DNA from 2 places in the Alteromonas sp. ABV2_168 genome. Region 1 is predicted to be linked to the other one. Evidence: riboswitches for the same ligand, from Rfam matches in the RefSeq annotation. Region 1 holds a riboswitch; the other holds the start of a gene.
What was found. Region 1 has a riboswitch for cyclic di-GMP ahead of ACXAH4_RS14360 (AAA family ATPase). Riboswitches for the same ligand answer to the same signal wherever they lie in the genome.

Region 1 (7,541 bases):
TCTGAGGGCACGCTGCAGATCAGAGCGTGAGGATACCCGAGGTTTATCAACCAGAAAGGCGTCTTCACAATACAGGGTTTGTAATGCAGTTAAGTCGTTATTATTAACTGCATCGTGCATGGCATGTAATTGCCGGGTTACCGGGTGAGTCATGGCTGTCGTCTCCGTATTTTGTTAAAACCACGAAGACGAAAACAAAAAACCCGCCTTCGCGGCGGGTTTTCTTCAGTTCATTTACGTACTAACGAACCCGCCAATTGCTGAGAATAGCGAGTAGAATAATGAGTGCAGATTGTGGCTTGCCTGATTGTGACAAAGTTTGAAAAATCATGTTGACCAGTTTGCAATGTTAGTTCGTAGCGATAATGGAGTTAAATTAATCAATCCCGGGCACTGTGTCAATCAATTAACCGGCTTTCTGTGCCGCTTCATCCATAAAGCTGCCCAGCATCATAATCATCTGGCGAAAAAGCGGATTAGCGCCGGGAGCCGCACAGGGATCACGTAAATCCACACCGGATTTATCGAAATGCATATCACTGAGCATTTTCCTATTCACCACCACATCGGCATGGCATAATTTATAACTCTCATCGATGATAAAAAAGGTATTGGTTTTCGTGGTTGCCCGCGACATTAAATCTTCAATACCGGTAATAGGCGTAGTGGTGTCTGCCTGAGAATGTGCGGCAAATACCGGTACGTCTATAGTTTTCCCCTGTTCAAACAGGTCTCTCACATCATCAATCACTTCCATCAGTTCAAGTCCGGAAAAACTGGCAATGGTGGGATATTTATACGGATTCGGCCCCTTTGTTTCATAGTGACCGTCAAGAAACCTGGCGACCCACTGAATTCCCCATATCCCGGATAACCGCTCTACGCCGCTGTCGAGTGCCAGAGCACCGGAAAATAACATCAGGCCGTCAATGTTGTCAGGGTGATGCAAATAATGCTGAACAGAGAGCGCGCCGCCGGTGGAAAAGCCGCCCAGATAAACGTGCTTACCAAGTTGCGGTGCCAGCGCCATGACATCACTCAGGTGTGCACCCCAGCGTTCTGCCAGATTGCTGTCGCTCATTTCATCGCTGGCATCCAGTTGGCCGTGTCCTACGTTTAAAGGCACAATAACGTTGTAACCTTTGTCGTGCAGCGCCCGTGCAATGCCAGACATATAAAACGGCGAATCGCTCAATCCGTGAAGCAGAACAACCACTGTATCGACAGGTTTACCGTGATGCAGAATATACGGCGCATTACCATCGTTGCGAAGAGCAGGAGAACACACACTGAAACGCTGAAATGTGGGGTTCATGCATGCCCTGATCTGGCCGAAACGTTCTTCATAGAGATGACTGAATGAATCAAACGCTTCATCCATTGCATTATTCTGCCCGAAACTGACTGTGCTGAATGCCAGCAGAAACAAACTCAACAGGGATGTTTTTACCACTCCCTTCTCCTTATTTGCGGGTATAGTTTTCAATAACACCATGTGTTGGCATATTAACAGATATAACTTTAATTAGAATGATTTACACGGGCGAACCGCGGATTTCCAAGTCCTGCAGCCCGTTTGTCGCCACCGGCCACCTGGTCTGACAGGTATATTTTTTTATTCTTAAATATCGTGAGGCATGCGGCGCACACCGTTTGTTTTGACTAGTATCCTGATTACCGGTAAGCCATGGCATCTCCGCCGCTTACCCGAAAATGTACTGTTGAAAAAGGCAAAGCGGTGCGAAAGCCCGTGACGCAAAGCCTCCGGTCTGCCATCTGATTACAGATAATGATAGCGGGGTTACCGAACAAGCATAGTCCTTAATCCGGCTCATGTTCACTTTTTCAGTCACATTCGTTAACCGTTTATCCGTGATGACGGATCAAAAGTTGAGGAACGAACGATGATCGTTTTGGTTGGTGGCGAGAAAGGCGGCAGTGGCAAAAGCTGCCTTGCACAAAATATCGCTGTTTATCTGAGAACTGAAAAAAATGCCAGTGTACTGATGGTCGACTGCGATCCGCAGCGCACTACTTCAGACTGGATTCAGGAACGCAAAGCTAATGATAAATTGCCGTCGATTAACTGCGTGCAGTTGTACGGCAAGATCCGCAACGAATTACTGAGCCTGCGCGAGCACTACGATTACGTAGTCATTGACTGTGGCGGACAGGATAACCTTGCGCTGCGCTCCTCGATGGCAGTGGCTGACCACATTCTTATTCCGTTACGTCCCAAACGGCGGGATCTGAAAACGGTTCCCCATATGGAAGATATTCTTTCAACCTGCAAAATGGTGAATCCCGACATGAATGCTGCTTTTGTAATTACCCAGTGCCCTTCTCTGCCTTCGCTGGGCAGCAGGATCCTGGAAGCAAAAGATGTCTGTCGTTCATTTGAAGTACCGGTACTGGACTCAGTGACATACAGCCGCAATATGTATGACGATTCTGAAGAGTCTGGACAGTCAGTCATGGAAAGTGAGCCGGACGGAAAAGCATCAGCAGAAATTCGCAATATCATTGAAGAACTTCTGTCGCGGAGAGAGGGGAAATCTTATGAGTCTGTGCAGCCTCAAAAAATCCACGCCGTCAGCTAAACCTGTTGAGCCGGTGAGCGTTGATGAATTTATTGACGACGCACTGGCCTACGCAGCAGGTAACCATGTTATCAGGCAGGTCTATCCGGCAACGGACTCTGCTAACAAAGACAACATTACGCCTTGCGGTCCCATGCGACGTGCTACATTTACATTATCTGAAGACGCAATTGAGAAACTTGGAAAGTTGTCGGCAGAAACAGGGATCTGCCGTTCCAGACTCATCAGAATATGGATAGAAAATCAAAGCAGTGAAGACATCAGGCCTTTACTGACAAATAAAACACCCTGACAGACATACCACAAGGTGGCGGCCGGGCGCAGGCGTTTGCATGGAATGCAAAGCGCGCCAATACGCAACAACGGGAGCACGGTGTCACTGTGCTCCCCGGTTTTACTTTTTCTGAACAGGATGAAGATGAAAAGTTATCTGTCAGGCAGTTTGATTACACTGCTTGGATTATTTCCCTCGCTGCTTAGTGCCCAGGGTACGGTCAGACAGGAAGATTTGCAGGCTGCCCCCCCCAGCCGGGAAACCACCGTCGCCCGGTTTATTGCTCACCAGACTGCCGATAATGACATCGCCCCCCGTCTGGACGTGCTGCCTCCGGCCTTTTTCAACTCTGTTGACGAAACCATCGCCAGACTGGAACACCAGATGGACACGGAGCAGGCGATCTACTTTGAGAAGCTGAAAGCCAAAGTGGAGATGGAACGTCAGGCAAGGGATTTCGAGATTCAGGAGAAAAACCGCACTGTTGAACTGGCTCAGGTGCGTCAGCATAACCTGGAAAGTATGTTATCGCTGGGTAGCCTGGTGTCCCTGTTACTATTTCTTTTTTTGCTGTGGAGCCGTTATAACCAGTACCGGCAAAATCAGCGGCTGGCACTGGAAGTCCGCAACCGGACCACTGAGCTGGAGCAGAAAAATCAACAGCTGGAAGAAGCTTATCATGCGCTGGAGCAGGTCAGCATGCGTGATGCACTCACAGGCTTGTATAACCGCAACTTCCTCTCAGCTCAATTGCCGGGTGAGATCAGCCGGGTGCAACATCACTACGCCAGTCTTAATGATGAGACCTTTCCGCCAAATCATGACTTACTCTGCTTTTTAATTGATATAGACCACTTTAAGCAAATCAATGATGAGTACGGTCACCTTGCCGGTGACCGCTTCCTGGTGCAATTCACCGGTATATTAAAAGAAGTGTTCAGGCAGACAGATTTGCTTATCCGCTGGGGTGGCGAAGAATTTCTGGCGGTGTGCCGCAACGCTAACCGTAATGATATGGTGGAACTGGCTGACAGACTTATTGAGGCGGTGCGTCAGAAGCGTTTTCACTTACCAGATGATGTGGTGATCAACGCCACTTGCAGCGTGGGGTTTTGTGCAATGCCTCTGTGTCCCAGAAATCCTTATGAAATGGACTGGGTAAAAACCTTCGCGGTGATGGATTATTGTCTGTACGCAGCAAAAATATCCCAAAGAGACTGTTGGGTGGGCGCCATTGAAGCCTGCAAAGAAAGCGACAATGTTCTGCCGCCCTCTCCGCTGGAAGGGAAGTTCTCACTCACTGATGTGCAGATAAAAACGTCCCTGAACAACCTGGCCAGTATTGAGTGGCCAATGGAATAACCGGCGGGAGTTACACGCCGGTTTTAATGTCTTCCATATGGTATTTGTCGATAAGAGAATACAGGGTCGGCCTGGTCACACCCAGTAACTCTGCAGTCTTTGACATATTTTTATCGGCTGTCTGATAGGCCCGTCTGATAGCACGGCTTTCCGCCATCTCACGGACTTCCCGTAAATTCAGCGTTTCCGGCTCGTTGTCTCCCCGTGGTGCCATAAGGCCCAAATCTTCAGCCTGCACCACAGAGCCTTCAGCCATAATGACGGCAGATTTCAGCTTATTCTGCATTTCACGGATATTGCCGGGCCATTTATGATTCAACATGGCCTGGATGGCGGTATCAGAGAAGCTCTTGGCTTTAGCACCGAACTCTTCCCGGTATGTATTCAGGAATGTACGGGCCAGCAGAATGATGTCCTGGTCGCGCTCACGCAGTGGCGGAATAAAGATAGGGATCTCGCCCACACGATAATATAAATCCTCACGGAAGGTTTCGTCTGCCACCATCTGTTGCAAATCCCGGTGGGTTGCACAGATCACGCGGATATCCACCGGAATTTCTGTTCGCCCGCCAACCCGTTCAATCACCCGCTCCTGCAGGAAACGAAGCATTTTAGCTTGCAGGCCAATAGGCATATCACCGATTTCATCAAGAAACAGTGTACCGCCCTGAGCCGTTTCGATTTTACCCAGAGTCGTTTTATTAGCCCCGGTAAATGCACCTTTTTCGTAGCCGAATAATTCACTTTCCAGCAAGTTTTCAGGAATCGACGCACAGTTAATCGCGACAAAAGGCTTGTCTTTACGGGGGCTGTGTTCGTGAATACTTCTGGCAAACACTTCTTTACCGGTACCACTTTCGCCCTGTAATAACGTACTGATATCGGTGCCGGCAATTTTCTCGGCCTTGCGCATAACAACCTGAATTGCCTCAGAATTACCGATAATACGTCCCATGGCAGGACGGGCTTTCGCCAGAATGCGGTTCTGATGTTCCAGATTAGCCAGATTCAGGGCGCGGTTGACCAGCAGCTTGATAGTATCGGAATCAATTGGCTTCTGATAAAAATCGTAAGCCCCGAGATCAATCGCTTTCAGTGCATTCTCTTTATCGTTATTGCCGGTGACAACAATCACTTTGGTCCGCGGTGCCAGAGCCATGATTTCTTCAAGGGTTTTCAGCCCCTCAGAGGCATTAGCAGGATCAGGTGGCAGACCCAGGTCCAGAGTCACTACTTTGGGCTCATGACGACGTAACTGGGCAATCGCAGAGGTTCTGTCATCTGCAAATACCACGTTGTAGTCAGTAAAGCTCCATTTTAACTGTTTCTGGATGCCGAGATCGTCATCGACAACAAGAATCGTATCCGTCATTCGCACGTTTCCATTAGTAAATATGAATTATGGGAAATGAAATCTGTTAATCCAGCGGGAACACCAGGGTAAAACAACTTCCCTTTCCTGTTTCGCTTTCTACCGACAATTTGCCGCCAATAGACTGCATATAATTTTTTGCGTCATAGGCACCGATACCCATGCCCGCGTTACCTTTTGTGGTATCAAACGGCTTAAACAACCGTTGTTCAATAAATGCTTCATCCATGCCACAGCCATTGTCTTCAATCCGCACAATCTGGCGCTGACCGGCCAGGTCACTTTCCAGCGTTATACGGACAAAACCGTCATCGCCGGTGGCTTGCTGTGCATTACTGATTAGATGGTACATCACATTACTGAATTTCTCAGGATCGACCACTACCTTTTCTTCACTTTCCACCACCAGTTCAGGTACTGGTTTAAGTGACTGACAACGGGTTTCTATCAGCTTACCGGTTAAATCAGAGAGTGTGTGCGCTGAGAACACGCCGGGCTCATCGACCTTTTTCTCGGTGAGCTGACGCAGCATTTTATCCATGCGCGCTTTAGTATAATGCAGGGTTTCAAAGGTATCTTCAATAAACTCAGGGTTATGTTTGTGTTGTTCGGCATTACACAAAATGAGGTCGATTTGCGCCATCACATTTTTTAAATCGTGAAGTACAAACGCTGACATCCGGTTGAAAGCAGCAAATTGTGCGTTCTCTGCCACGGCATTGGCGGCTTCATGGTGTAGTAAGTATGTACCAACCTGTTCAGTCACAGCGTTAAGATAATCGCGGACTTCCCAGTTCAGTGTCAGTGCCTCACTGTCTTTTGTTTTTAGCAGGGCAAAGCCCCATATTTGTTCTGAATTTAACAGTGGCAGTGCCAGTTGAAAGCGACAACCTTTCAGCGCCTCTCTGTCCAGCAGCAAGCCATTGTACTCAAAGGGCTTTGATGCATACTCATCCACATCAACCAGCCAGTTGGTTTGCTGACAGAATGGCATAAGTTGCTTGAGGATCTTAATTTCGTCTGCCGATATTCCTTCGCTGTTTACACTGGCCACCACGTCAAAATCGATACCCGTGGCTTTCACCAGTGTGCCGTTTTCATAGTTGATGGCACCCAGCACCCCCCGCAATGCATTGCCATAAACATCCGGCGCTGCACCGGCTTCTGACGAAGACAGAGCCTGAGTCAGCTTCACCCACTCAACCCGGTAATCAAACTGGTTGGCAAAGAAGTGCTTGGTGATGAATACTTTTATCCGCGTACGGAAACTGTTAGACAGGACCATTGTGATGAGCAGTGCCAGAGACAGTACCACCAGCACGGTCTGAATCGTGGAACTCCAGTTACCGCCGATGTAATTCACCACATACCCGGCCAGTGCCATTACCAGCAAATAGATACCGGCCACCAGCAGCAAGGAGCTGTGCAGCACCACTTCACGGGAGATAAAGATATCGACGCCCCAATGCTTGATACGGCGGATAGCTACCACCAGTAGCGGCATCATCAGTAAATAGATATACCCTCTTGATACCACGTAGACCAACTCGATTTTTGTGACCATAGTGGCATTGGCGTACATCACAAATTCGAACAGGTGCATGGCGCCAAGGTAGAGCACCAGCGGTTTATACGCCCACTGATTCTCACCTGCCTGCCTGAATAAAACTTCAAGCAGAATAAGTACTTCCAGTGATAACACGGTAAGAAAGAGAAACTGCCAGGAGTGAGGAATTGTAGAAATAAAGGGAAGAAATAACGCCAGCACCGGCGGCGTGAGGATCACCATCGTCGCCGGCCTGCGCAGCACCTGCCAGAGATTATTGAAGTTATCCTGCAGACAGCCGGCAATGAATAACAACCACACCATTTGCTTGAGGGTGTCTGCTATCAGCAAATGCGGGCCGGAAACCGGACCGGTAAGCCTGGTGAC
Region 2 (7,541 bases), on a different contig from region 1:
GTTTAGCGCCACCGGCTCCGGTTTTCACAATGTGCGGCAAAGACAGATCGTTGTGACAAAGCACCGCCTGTTCAGCAGGCGGTTGCTGTGCATCACCGGAATCAATCACGTTTCGCAATACTTCAGCCAGGGGATGACTGCTCTCAAGATCTGCACTTTCAAAATAGCGCATCAGCCTGGACTCAAGACACAGAGGTGACGCGTCAATAGCTGTGCAGTGAATGGTGTGTAACGCAACGGCGAGCAGAATGATGCTATCTTCACTGTTTGCGTTGTTCGACGGTTCCGCATCCGAGGTCACCCAGCGTTCTGCCCACAGCGTACAGTCAGGACTCAGCCACACAGGTTCAGGCGCAATGCCCTGACGGAACAGGCTGTGCTGAAGCGTAAACTGAGCATGTTTGTTTACACCGGTAAAACTCTCACCGGCAGACCACTTAACAGCGAACTCACGCTCTCCGTCAGTGATATTGAACATGCGATTCACATCCCCGCCCTGCCGTGATTCACAGGTGGCATTACCGCTAAGCTTCAACGGCTCTGCTAACGCTTTAACGATAAGCGCGGGCGTCATGTTCCTGCATCTTCCATTGTTTCAGCCATTGTGCATAACCAAATACGGCAAATCCGACATATCCCAGAAACAGACACGCCGACAACATCAGGCCGCTTTGTGCGTAAAGATAAGCTGAAGCCAGATTGATTACTATCCAGTACAACCAGTTCTGTAAAACCTTATGGGCCACCATCACGGTAGTCACCAAACTGACCACCTGAATGCTTGCATCAAGCAGCAGATGTTCGCTGTTGAACTGCCCCTGTGCCCAGAGGGATAAGCCCCAGGCAATCAGGAGTAGTCCCGGCACCAGCATGGCATGGGTATACCATGGCCAGGAATGCACCCGGTCGTCGCCGGCAGCCTGACGATTCCACTGATAATACCCGTATCCTGCCATCACCATGTAATACAGATTCAGGATGGCCTGAAACGGCAGTGTGACCTGCCAGAAGAGCCAGGTATAAATAGCCGTGCTGATAAATGCACAAAGCCAGCACCAGCGGTTTTGCCTGGCAGCCAGCCAGACATAGGCCAGCGCCAGCACCACAGCAACCCACTCGGCCAGTGATGTCGCGGCTATCTGTTCAAAGAAATGCGGGATGAAATCAGTCATCCTGATCCTTACGTGCCTGCATCACATCGAAGTTCAGAAACTTGGCCACAAAAATGGCCTGCCCGACTTCTTCATGAGTGCGCTGCATTTCTTTCCCCAGTACCGCCATAATGTCGGCATACTCGCCGGTGACCTGTGTACTGGTAGAACAGGTCGTCACATCAAGGGTGTCGTAACTGTTCAGTCTGTCAATGAACGACTTTATGGGTGGAATGTATTCATTCACCAGAGGATACAGAGATAACTCAACCATGACCTGCATAGAAATTCCTTAAAATTGAAAACGGGCTGTGACGCCGAACTGTCTGCCGTCACCTAACTGATAATAAGGTTCAGCAAACTCATAGTAATCACGGGGATCGTTACTGAATCCACCGAAACCGCGGGTGTACCAGGTTTTATCAAACACGTTCTTCACCCACAGTGTGGTGCGCAACATGCCTTTTACCCAGGTGATATCTGTGTTGTACAACGTTGTGGCCGGTGCTGTTTCATCATGGCCATCAGAGAAGCGGTATTCGTCTTTAAAGTCCATATCCGCGCGCCATACCAGAGAATCAGTCAGCCACAACTCACTGAACAGGTTCGCTGTATATTTAGGTGCCTGAGCCTGACGCTGCTTACTGACATATTCACCGTCGGCAGTCTCGTAACCTTCAAAGGTGGCACTGAGGTAACCTGCGCTGGCCTGCACTGTCCAGGATGACGTTGCCTGCCAGGAAAGCTCCAGTTCTGCCCCTTTATTTGTGCCCACATCGGCATTCGCCGTAATATCGATAAAGGCGGCAGAACCGTCTTCACGTTCCTGAACATCAAAATCGCTGATTTGGGTATCTTCCCTTTCCATGAAGAAAACTGCTGCGCGGGCTGTCAATTCAGGAACAAACAATTTGCCTTTGTACCCTGCCTCATAGTTCCAGTTGTATTCCGCATCAAAGAAGCGGCGCTCGCGGCTAACCTGCTCATCATAGTTAATGCCGGCACCTTTGTAGCCTCTGGATACGCTGGCATACAGGTAGTCCCCTCCCATATCCCAGGTCAGTGCCAGTTTGCCGCCGGTCATGGTCGTGTCATCGTCGTACACAACCTGCGCATTATCAGCATAATCATAGGCATAATTTTCAACACGCAGCGCGGACGTCAGCAATAAAGACGGAGTCAGCTGTGTATCAAGCTGACCGTAAACCGCTGTTGTCTGCGGTTCGAAAGTACTGATAAAGTCGCCGTCAGCATAAGTATACTGACGCAGTAAATCCTGTTCACTCTGATTGATGCGGCCGCCGATAACCCAGGTCGTGGTGTCATTGAAGATTTTTTTATCTTCTGCAGAAGTAAAACGCACCTCGGCAGATTGTTGGGAAACATCCCGGTAATATGCATCAAAGGACGTATAGCCCCAGGGGTGGAAACCGGTGTAGGTCCAGTCTTCGTCGTAGCCGTAAGCGATATCATGACCGGCCATAGTCGCAATGATTTCCAGCAAACCTCCGGCAGTTTCATGATTGATATGTGCACTGACCGCTTTAGTTTCCTGCTCATCAAACCCGGGTTCATCCGACAAGGTGTGACGGTTGTTATCCAGTGAGAAAGCATCGTAACCGTTATTGATATCGTACCAGCGGAAATCCACCGCAACGGATGTTTTGTCAGTCACATCCCACAGTGTTCCCAGCCTTACTGCATTCTCATGAATCCCGTTGGTATCGTCGGCACCCAAAAAGTCATTTTCAATAAAACCGTCACTGCTGTTGTGCACAAATGCTGCACGCCAGGCCAGAGAATCAGACGCTTGTCCGCCATGGGCACCTTCAGCGCGGAAGAAAGATGTGTTTCCCACAGACAATTCAAAATGACTGTCACTCTCTTCTGAAGGGGCATTGCTGACAATCTTAACCGCACCAGCCAGGGCACCGGTTCCGAAGACTGTCGCCTGCGGTCCCCGGTAAACTTCTACCTGCTGTGTATCAAAAAGTACACCTGCTGCAGCAAGACCGGAGAAATCAAAATCGTCGACCAGGAAACTGACTGAAGGATTAATCGGTTCAGCAAACTGGCTGCGCTCACCAATCCCCCGGATCTGAATAAAACGTCCGCGGGATGCGCCGGCCGCAAAATTAACATTCGGCGCAATACTTAATACATTGTCGATATAGGTAGCCTGACGGCTGTCCAGGCGGTTGCCTGATAACACAGAAGCGCTGGCACTGAGTTGATCGAGAGTCGCTGTGCGGAAATCACCGCTGACGGTAATACGTTCGATGTCTGCTGTGTCATCAGCAAAAGCAGGCAGTGCAAGTAGTGCGAGAAGGATTGCGTTTTTTTTCATTAGGATCTCTTTAATCATCAAAAAGATCCGGCTTTACGGCAGGTATTGAGGTTTTCAGATTGCTTTTATCACCATCCCTACGCCGGTATTATCCGGATCAGGTTTAAGGGTTCCCATGGAATGGATCTCAGCCGTAAAGACGGCACCCCTTGGCCTAATGCTTATTACGGAGTCCGCAAATTAAGCGAGGGCAGTCTAACAACTTCAGTGACTTAGTCAAGTTGCCGGCAGCCCCGAAAAAGCAATAAAAAAGCCCGCGATGTGACGTGGCGGGCAATGAAGGTCAGGCGACCTTCTGATTCTGGCGTCTTGTGCGCCATCCCATAAACCCTATTCCCAGAAGGATCAGTGACATGGCGGTTGGCTCACTGACTTCTGTAATAGAGGCATTCCGGAAGCGAACCTTCATATCTCCGCAACCACTGGCTGCATCACAATCGTTAATGAATACGATGTCGGTAATAAGTCCTGACATGTAATCATCCAGAGTAATAGAGAAGGTCTCCCAGGCTGGTTCGCTGGTATAAGTAAAGTCATCCAGACCGAAATTCTGTGTGCCACCCAGAGCAAACGTGCGGCTGGCATCGTTATTCTGTTCACCGGCAGAGAAATCTGCCAGCCAGATCCCGCCAATCTCAGAGTAAGGGTTTGCATTAGTATTGTTGTTGCCCGGGGTCATACGAAATTCAAATGACAACAAAATATCTGAAGCAGAATTGTCTAAGTCCAGGCTCTGGATCCCGAAAGCATCATCCAGGTTTAGTGTGAACCAGCTGTTTTCACGCAGGTTCAGTACGCTGCCATTATTTGTCCAGGTTCCGTAGTTAGACGTGCCACTTTGTTGGTGTGCAGTCAAAGTCTGGGCAGCGAAGTCAATATCGTAGCTGCTGATAATGTTGGCGTTAGCCGTGAATGCCGCACAGAAGCCGGTTAGCAGGGCTGCAGTTTTGATGCTAAATTTCATTTATGTTCCTTGAGCAGTGTGTGCCTGAAAATAGTTAAACAACTTCACTGCAACCCGGCTGTCTTATGGCGGTATAAGACCCGTGGCTTTCCGTCCCTGCCTCACGACAGGTTTGGCGAATCTACTCTGTGGAAGTGACGTTTCCACCAATGAGTCGACGGTTGTAATGATAGGGAGAGGCCCGCAAGTAAAACAGGACACTTCTGAACGAAATCCGGTACAAATTTGTACCAACACAAAATTCACCCTTTTTCTGTCAAGGCACAGGTAATTCTTATATCCTTGACTGAAGGGATCCGGTATTAGGAGCAAACGTGCAGTATCACGGTTTTTTCTGGTCGGCAGTCATCCGCGCTTTATTGAGTCTGAGAAGGGATAACGGACTTGATAACGAATATGACACAACGATGCTCGAAAGCGTCACACAAATAGAAAATGAGAAAATGGACGATGACGGACTGGCGTCTATTCTTCACTCTCTTTGTCCTGCCAGTGAATATGAGACAATTGGCCGCTCCCTGATTGGCTATCTTGATTTCAACAAAATGAGTAATCTGGTGGTGTATCTCACGGCCAGTAAGCATATTGATGACGCACTCCATGTACTGGGGAAACACTACCACTATATTCTGGGCAACAGTGCAGCATTGACCGTAAAAACTGACGGAAATGAAACCTGTCTCCGGTTTCAGCCATCATCACATCCTGTTCTTACCGAATTCCGCTGTTATTTCCTCCTCGCTTTGTGCCGTCACCTGGCCGGCAGAAAATTCGACTTCACCACGGTCACCTTACCGCCATCAGGCGAACAACCGGTCAGCTTATTAAGGCCGGTCAGCAGCGGTGATATCAGACATGAGGGAGTCGTTGTAAGCCTGCTTTTTGATAATAAGTGGTGTACACAGGCGTCGTTTTACTATTCTCAGTCGATTAAAAAAATGCTGGCGGGAAACCTCGACACCAGCAATGATTTGCCATTAAAGCAGCAGGTTAAAGAAGCATTTCTCAAAGCCCCGAGCCCGGCAAGGATCCGTTCGGAATGGGTAGCAACGCAACTCGGTCAGACGGAGTCCGCGTTTCGTCGCCAGTTAAGGCAAGAGTCCATTTCCTTCAGCGCATTACTCAAAGAGTACATTCATGACCAGTCATGTCACCGGTTACTCAGTGGCGAAAAAACGGAAGACACCGCCGCCCGCCTTGGCTTCTCTGACCGCCGATCCTTTGAGCGCAGTTTTAAGGAACATGCCGGGATCAGTGCAGGACAGCTACGCCAGCTTGGCAACCGCCTGCGTTTTCAAAAAGGTAACGGTAATCTCATTAATGTGGTGGAGAACCTGCCTCCCCTGCCCAATTCAATTCAGTCTCTGCTGAATATGGACTGCGAAACAATGACGCTGGCAGATGTGGTCTCACTGATTGAAAAAGATCCGATTTTTCAGGCCCACGTTATGAGCAAGGCCAGCAGAGCGGTTTATGGCTCTGTACCCAAAAATCTTGAACAGGCAATCGGCCGGAATCTCGGGCTCGGCAATATCCGGAATCTTGCCGTAATTTTCGCAGCGCAGCAGTTGCTAACCTCTCAATGCCGGTTTGATAAAGTTAACCTGCTCACCGATGCGATGCTGCTGAGCCTGACTATCTTTCAGCGCCTGTTCGGTTTTAACCGCTTAAACGAGGACCAAACTGAGCAGGTCAAACAGCTTTTACTGTTTGGCACGTTATCCCTGTTTCTAATTTTTCACGACGAATGTCTGTTTTCAGACGGCGCAGTCACTCACTGGGATGAAAGCGCTTCATTTGACGTTTTCCTTAACCGTATCAATGATGAATACGGCGTTTGCCTGTATGGTGCCACATCGTTAATGTTACTGAGATGGGGTTTTAACAGTGCAGTGAATCAGCAATTGTGGAAACTGTGCAGCAACGACGAAAATGGAAATTCTGACAGCCTTACGGGCCAGATCACACTGTGTCATACCATCGCATTCAATCTGCTGAATTCACAGGAAACACCTGAATACAGTCAGGATACGCTGACTAAGGTGCAAAGTGAGATGCTGGAAGAGATCGTGACGAGGTGGCGGGTTTCAGCGGCCTGAGATCAATGATCAGTGCCGCTTACCCGCATCAGAACTTGTGAGCAGGTGGCTTTAACCGTTTATTCTGCATTCAGATTCAGGCTGCGGATTTCAGCCTCTGTTTGTGCTTTCAATATCTCCATCGTTTTACCATGGGGCGTCGGAGTACGGGAATCCGGATCGAGAGTTACAAAAACAATATCATCAGCGAGACATATGGTTTTCTTGGTCGCTTTATTTCTCACCAGACATGTTACCGTAATCGACGTACGCCCCACCGATTTAGTTTCCAGACCAAACTCAACGATATCGCCCTGTAACGCCGGGGATTCAAACGTAATTTCACCAATATGCTTAGTGACCAGACAGTTTGTTTCCAGCTGACAAATAGCGAAAATTGCTGCTTCCTCATCAATCCATTCCATCGCCCGGCCACCAAATAAAGCATTGGCGTAATTAAGATCATTGGGCATGACAAGCCGGCGGGATAAAAAGCGCATTCGAATTCCTCGTAAACAATAGATAAAATAGCGGCTGGATTATACGTGAAATGATATCAAATGGCTCAGACAACTGTGACTGACTGGCTTACAGCACCTCTGTTTTGTAATACCAGCGATTATCACCGGCAAAGACTGGTGATCCATGGCGATAAGCATCACCATGCCACCACAGCAGAAGGCATACTCTCATCACTGCCTGAAGGTATTTCTGTTTGCATTGCCGGCGAACTTAACGCCAGGCCTGTTGATACAGCAAAATCCACGATAACGAAGATCACGCCACTCAATTTATACCGGCAGTGTTTAGGCAGTGAGTATGACATTGTTATCATCGACTTCTCGGAGCAATTCAGGCCATCTGTACTGACGGCTCTGGCCGGCACAGTAAAAGTATCCGGAACACTAATACTCCTGACACCGCCATCAGATAGCTGGCACAATCATCCGTCGGTTACCCGCCCCTATTTTTTAAGCTACGGAGAAACACTGAATAGCAGT

Region 2: it holds a riboswitch for cyclic di-GMP, as region 1 does, so the genes downstream of both, ACXAH4_RS15795 (hypothetical protein) here and ACXAH4_RS14360 (AAA family ATPase) in region 1, are expected to answer to the same signal.

The regions. Positions count from the first base shown of each region.
Region 1 covers NZ_JBSWYQ010000009.1:135,429-142,969, forward strand. The annotation lists gene ACXAH4_RS14350 (YybH family protein) at 1-153, opposite strand, end outside; gene ACXAH4_RS14355 (alpha/beta hydrolase) at 407-1,453, opposite strand; cyclic di-GMP riboswitch class I at 1,720-1,809, shown strand; gene ACXAH4_RS14360 (AAA family ATPase) at 1,905-2,600, shown strand; gene ACXAH4_RS14365 (replication protein RepA) at 2,560-2,892, shown strand; gene ACXAH4_RS14370 (GGDEF domain-containing protein) at 3,019-4,236, shown strand; gene prsR (PEP-CTERM-box response regulator transcription factor) at 4,247-5,608, opposite strand; gene prsK (XrtA/PEP-CTERM system histidine kinase PrsK) at 5,655-7,541, opposite strand, start outside.
Region 2 covers NZ_JBSWYQ010000010.1:211,174-218,714, forward strand. The annotation lists gene ACXAH4_RS15775 (phosphotransferase) at 1-574, opposite strand, end outside; gene pnuC (nicotinamide riboside transporter PnuC) at 552-1,172, opposite strand; gene ACXAH4_RS15785 (hypothetical protein) at 1,165-1,434, opposite strand; gene ACXAH4_RS15790 (TonB-dependent receptor) at 1,444-3,498, opposite strand; TPP riboswitch at 3,556-3,658, opposite strand; gene ACXAH4_RS15795 (hypothetical protein) at 3,782-4,462, opposite strand; cyclic di-GMP riboswitch class I at 4,508-4,589, opposite strand; gene ACXAH4_RS15800 (helix-turn-helix domain-containing protein) at 4,777-6,561, shown strand; gene ACXAH4_RS15805 (acyl-CoA thioesterase) at 6,621-7,040, opposite strand; gene ACXAH4_RS15810 (GNAT family N-acetyltransferase) at 7,101-7,541, shown strand, end outside.